Regions from separate parts of the Paenibacillus sp. J23TS9 genome, predicted to be linked through region 2. Evidence: predicted binding sites of a transcription regulator. Region 2 holds the regulator's gene; the other holds the start of a gene.
The links. The regulator Rex, encoded in region 2, represses fermentation and respiration genes when NADH is low (regulators of the CRP and FNR family bind a similar motif). The targets are predictions, from matches to a motif close to TTGTGAAATATTTCACAA.
Positions count from the first base shown of each region.

Region 1: the regulator Rex is predicted to act here: its motif matches at 1,836-1,853, upstream of KJS65_RS19760 (cytochrome ubiquinol oxidase subunit I).

Region 1 is NZ_BOSG01000003.1:279,999-283,192, reverse strand. It holds gene KJS65_RS19765 (methyl-accepting chemotaxis protein) at 1-1,620, opposite strand, end outside; gene KJS65_RS19760 (cytochrome ubiquinol oxidase subunit I) at 2,060-3,194, shown strand, end outside.
Region 2 is NZ_BOSG01000001.1:751,169-754,362, reverse strand. It holds gene KJS65_RS03865 (cell wall elongation regulator TseB-like domain-containing protein) at 1-339, opposite strand, end outside; gene KJS65_RS03860 (amidohydrolase) at 367-1,668, opposite strand; gene KJS65_RS03855 (redox-sensing transcriptional repressor Rex) at 1,655-2,320, opposite strand; gene dinG (ATP-dependent DNA helicase DinG) at 2,389-3,194, opposite strand, start outside.

The sequences.
Region 1 (3,194 bases), on a different contig from region 2:
TTCCTCCATGGCCGCCAGCTGCTGTTCGGAAGCGGCCGACATGCTCTGTGCGCTGTCGCTGGTCTGATTGGCGACATCGACGATGGTCTGTATAGAGTTAACGAGCTGCCTCGCACTTTCCGACAACTGGTGTACGGAAGAGGAAATATACTGGCTCTGCTTAGCAATCTGGCCGGCTGAATGCTCAATCAGATGGAAAGAGTTGCCCGCAGATGTGATGAGCTCACTGCCCTGCGCAATCTGAAGAGCGGTCTGCTGCATGCTGGTTCCGGCCGTTTCCATGATATCCAAGGTATTCAGTACCATGGCTTCAATTCTCTCCACGGAGCTTGCGGAACGCTCGGCCAGCTTACGAACGGAGGTTGCCACGACAGAGAATCCGCGGCCTTCTTCACCGGCCCTCGCGGCCTCAATGGCCGCATTCAGGGCGAGCAGATGCGTCTCTTTGGCAATGTCCGAGATGATATCCAATACACTTTTGATGTCATGGGAATGGTTGGTCAGCAGCTGGATCGTTTGCGCCAGCTCCGCAAAGGTTCTATTGACGAGGTTCATCTGGAGTGCAGTATTTTTCATGGATTGGGAGCCGGTATTCGCTTTCTCCAGATTGCCGCTTGCTGAGAACAGCGCCTGTTCAGCATTCAAGGAGATATTGCGGATGAAGCTGGACATATCCTGCACCAGAGCAGCCCCTTTTCCGAGAATTTCAAGCTGTTTTTCAGCGCCTTCTGCCAGCTCGGCTGTGACGAGCACCGTATGCTCACCGGCCTCGCCCGTCTGCTGCGCGCTGGCGGAGAGCTGCTGCGCCGACGCCAAGACATGCCGCGAGGTATCACGGACTTCCGTGATAATATTTTTTAAATTTTGGGTCATCTGATCAAAGCTCCGCGCCAGACGGCCGATTTCATCACGTTGGGTGAAGGAGAGCGGGCCAAGGGTCAAGTCGCCTGCAGCTACATGTTCCACCTGGCGGGTCAGCACAGAGAGCGGTCTTACCATCCGGCTGACCATGACATAGATAACGATAGCGGTAGCCATTAGCATTGCAGCCCCCAGGGCATAAGGCTTAACGATCATCTCCAGGGTACGCTCCTGAATGATAGAAGCATCGAAATTAACTGCGAGCAGACCGACGATTTCCTTGGTGGGATCATTGTTTTGAAAAATAGGCGCATAACCCGTTTTCAGCCGGACATGGTTATATGTATATACCTGTGAATATAAAGGATGCTTCATGGTTTTTATCATTTGTGCGTCTGCGGAATCGAGATAAAAGGCACTCCCTGCTTCATACCCCCTTTTTTTGAGCTTGCTGTCGGCTGCGAGGACACGGCCATCCATGGTCAGTATAAAAACTTCTTTAAATATGGGCTTATGCGAGGTAATCCAATCAATGCTTGTCTCAACCTTGTCCCTTGCTGTGGTCTCACCGCTGGATAATGCCTCAATCTCCGCCGGATCAACCAGTCCGGTTGTGATGTTGGCGCAGCCCACCAGCTCGATGCCTGCGGACTCGTCTACCTGCCGGTACGCCATCCGGTACCCGAACAGCCCTACAGACATGCCCATGATGAAGAGCAGGGAGAACATTGCCAATGTGATTTTTTGAGCCAGTTTCATTCACATGAACCTCCATTTACTGATATTAAGTTTGTTTGCATAATCCTTTTCAGGGAGTAGTGCCGCAAGGAAAGATTTTTTGATAAACACAGGGAGATTTTGGTAATGAATGCGATGGTTTTGGGTAATAAATCATGGGCTGCACCGGTAACTGGAGTGGATATGTAAGTACAATCATAAGCCGGCGAGGGGCAATGCCTAAAATTTTTAATATTTTGTGACATAATTCACATTAACTCATTTTTGGACCGGAGAATGTGACATTTATCACATTGGAGGCGTCGTTCGTCTGCCAAAATACATGAAGGAAAGGATATTGCAAAAGTCAAAAAGCGTGGAAACGAATTTTGCAAAATCCGAAGGATAACCAATACTTGTGTGTTCACGAATCCGGGAAGTACAGGGTTCTGAGAATAACTTTTAGAAAGAGGGAAGAAAAATGGATGTATTGATGCTGTCTCGGATCCAGTATGCAGCAACGACGATTTTTCACTTTTTCTTCGTGCCCGTGTCGATCGGTTTGGCTCTTCTGATCGCAATCATGGAAACGATGTATGTCGTCAAAGGCAAAGAAGAATACAAAGAAATGGCCAAGTTCTGGGGCAAGCTGTTCCTGATCAATTTCGCGATTGGAGTGGTCACAGGTATTCTGCAGGAATTCCAGTTCGGGATGAACTGGTCGGCTTACTCCCGATTCGTCGGGGACGTATTCGGGGCGCCGTTAGCGGTCGAAGCGCTGCTCGCCTTCTTCCTGGAATCAACATTTATCGGACTTTGGATTTTCGGGTGGGATCGGTTATCCAAAAAAGTCCATGCGCTCTGTATCTGGCTGGTAGCCATTGGGACAGTGATGTCGGCGTTCTGGATTCTGGCTGCGAATTCCTTCATGCAAAGACCTGTCGGCTTCACCATGAATAATGGACGCGCGGAAATGAATGATTTCCTTGCACTGATCACGAACGGCCAGCTGCTGCTGGAATTCCCGCATACCATTTTGGGTGCCTTCCTGACGGGAGCGTTCTTAATCGGAGGCGTGAGCGCATATAAGCTGCTGAAGAAGCAGGATGTCGCATTTTTCAAAAAATCGTTTACGATTGCGGTTATCGTTGGGCTGGTAACTTCCATTGGCGTGGCTTTGGTCGGTCACCAGCAAGCGCAGTACCTGGTCAAAACACAGCCGATGAAAATGGCTGCAACCGAAGCGCTCTGGGAAAACAGCGGCGATCCGGCTGCATGGACGGTAACGGCAATGATCAATACAAAAGAACAGAAGAATACAGGCGAGTTCCAAATTCCTTATCTGCTCAGCTTTCTGTCGTACAGTAAGTTCTCCGGCGAAGTCAAGGGCATGAAGGAGCTGCAGGCGGAGTATGAACAAAAGTACGGTCCCGGCGATTACATTCCACCGGTCCGCACCACGTTCTGGAGCTTCCGCTTCATGGTGGCTGCAGGCTCGCTGATGATCGTATTCAGCTTGTACGGCGTATACCTGGCAGCACGTAAAAAATTGGAAAACAGAAACAAATGGTTTTACCGGATTATGCTGTTCAGCATTTCGCTTCCTGTCATTGCTA
Region 2 (3,194 bases):
TTTGATCTGGGCTTCGGACAAACCGTTTGAAAGCAGCTCCTCATGAACCGCTCCCTCTCCCGACTTGACCTTTCCGTTCTCATCCATTGTCACCCACACCATAATTGGCCGGTTCTCTTTATCCAACCCTTCAATAGCCCAGCAGATCGTGTCCCAAACTGATTTCTCTGCCTCGGTCACCTTTACCAGACTGGTATCCTGTTTGGCTTTGAGAATGGCTGCCGTTTCTTCTGCGCGGATATCCTGCGTTACATATATGTAATAACGATAAGAACCGAACCCAAGCAGCAGGAGTAACAGTATTCCGAGAAATATCCACGTTTTTTTATTCTTTAACATAAGCTCCCTTTCTGAGGCCCTCCGTCCTTATCGGGACAGAAGACCATCAAAAGCGGCTTGGGCTTCCCGGCGGATCCGCTCTTCGTCCAGCGTCAGACAGGCGCCATGTTTCACAATTTGCTTGCCGTCTACCCAAACATGCTCAACATCCTTGCTGCAAGCGGAGTAAATAGCATGTGAGATAAGATCGGTATGTGGCAGGAAATGCGCCTGATCCGTATTCAGGGCGATGAAATCTGCCTTCATCCCCGGAGCCAGCGTACCCACATTTTTCAAAAAGAGCGATTGAGCCCCATACACCGTACCCATTTTGAGTGCTTCGGCTGCAGGAATAGCAGTAGGATCGCCGGAAACACCTTTATGAATCAATGCCGCAAGACGCATTTCTTCAAACATATCCAAATTATTATTGCTTGCCGCTCCATCGGTACCCAGCGATACGGTTACTCCTGCTTTGAGCAGGTCTGTTACGCGGGCCACCCCACTGGCCAGCTTCAGATTGCTTCCCGGGTTATGGGAGACAGCAACATGATTAGCAGCCAGAATTTCAATTTCCTCATCCGTCAGATGCACAGCATGTGCCACCAGAGAAGGACGCGAGAACATGCCAAGCTTCTCTAAGTGGGCGACCGGACGAACTCCATAATCGCGGACATTTTGTTCCACTTCAGCCTTCGTCTCGGACATATGGGTATGCATCGGCAGATCCATGTCATGGGCTGCCTGCACAAACTTTTCGATAAAGTCCGGAGGGCAGGTATATGGTGCATGTGGTGAGATCATAGTCGTGATACGACCGTCTGCTTGTCCGTTCCAGTCACGTGCAAACGCGATAGCTTCATTCAGCTTATGGCGCTGAACCTCTTCTGGACACAGACCAATAACCCCGCGCATAAGTGATGCACGCATGCCCGATTCCTTAACCACCTTAGCGACTTGGTCCATATGGTCATACATATCCAGGAACGTAGTGGTACCGCCTTTCAGCATTTCCAGTACGGACAGTGAAGTGCCCCAGTACACATCTGAAGAAGTAAATTTAGCCTCCATAGGCCACATTTTTTCTTCCAGCCAAATTTGCAGCGCAAGGTCATCACCATACCCGCGCAGCAGTGACATGGCAGCATGACCATGGGTGTTAACCAGTCCTGGCATGAAGAAAAGGTGAGTTCCATCCACGACAGAAACATCGCTTTCGATCTCAGGCATTTCCTCTCCTATATAAGTAATCATGTCATCCTCGATCACCATACAGCCGTGAATCACCGGCTTGTCTGCATCAGAAACCGCAAAGCTTCCGTTCTTAATTACCCATTTATTTGTCTTTATGTTCTCCGTCATCCGCAGAATCGTCCTTTCCATTGTCCAAATAATAAGCCAGACTCAGCAGATCTGTTGTGAAATCAGCCGCATGGATCCGGATGTTCGCAGGCGCCTTCAAAATGGTTGGTGCGAAGTTGAGAATAGCCTCAATACCGGCGGTAATCAACTTATCTGCCACATTCTGCGCTTCAACATCAGGAACCGTAATAATCCCAATACGGATGTTCTGGCCTTTGATCGTTTCACTAATTTCATCCATCGACTGAACCGTTAAGGTACTGATGCGCGTTCCTACCTTTTTGGGATTCTCATCGAATACAGCGACAATCTTGATATTTTCCCGAAGGTATAAGTTATAATTCGATAGCGCGTGACCCAGATTACCGGCTCCAACGAGCACGGCATTGATCTGCTGGTCCAGATTCAGGATATGGCGAATTTTCTCGATCAGGTACGATACATCGTAACCAATCCCCTTGCGGCCAAAATCCCCGAAATAAGCCAGATCCTTACGAATCTGTGCAGGATTCAAATCCAGCTTCAGTCCGAGCTCCTGTGATGATACTGTGGATACCTCGCGTTTATTCAGATCATTCAAGTATCTTAAATACACAGGCAATCTGCGGACAACCGCTTCGGATATTTTCTCCGATTTCATGCTTGCTCCCCCTATTTAACAGCTTAATTTATATACATGTTTTTCAGTCAATTGATTCGGATGCATGCTTAGCCCTCATGAAGCCATTCGGATATGCGAGGAACCATTTTTTCAGTAATCATATGTTCCATTTTGGGTCCTGGCAATGAGTATAGGAAGTACTTGCCGTAATAGGATTCAATCACACGCGTATCGTATACAATAACAATCCCACGATCATTTGCCGTACGTACCAGCCGACCAAAGCCCTGTTTGAAGCGAATAACCGCCTGCGGCACAGAAAGCTTCATAAACGGGTTTTTCTTCTGCCGCTGCAGCAGTTCGCTTTTTGCCTCAACGAGCGGATGGTTCGGCGGTTGGAATGGCAGCCTTACAATAGCCAGACAAGTCAGCGCTTCTCCGGGAATATCCACACCTTCCCAGAAGCTGCTTGTACCGAGCAGTACAGAAGCGCTGCTGTCTTGGAATCTGCGGATGAGTTTGGTGCGGCTGCCGCTGTCAACACCTTGGCCTAATACAGTTATATCGCTGCTGGCAAGTGCATTTTTGAGTGGCTCATGGACCTGCCTTAGCATGCGGTAAGAAGTAAACAATACGAGCATTCTTCCGTGGGTAGCAACCGCGGTATCCGCCAAAGATTGAACCAGTGTATTCACAAACACTGCATCTCCGACACTTCCTTTTACACTTGGAAAATCACGCGGAATCACCAGTAAAGCCTGATCCCGATAATTGAATGGAGAAGGAAGCTGCACAGAGACCAATCGCCCGTTTTCCTGATCCTCTTGCAATCCCAGATTATCAATCATGTATTGGAATGATTTATCCACAGACAACGTGGCAGACGTCAATATGACGCTTTTTTTCTTATCAA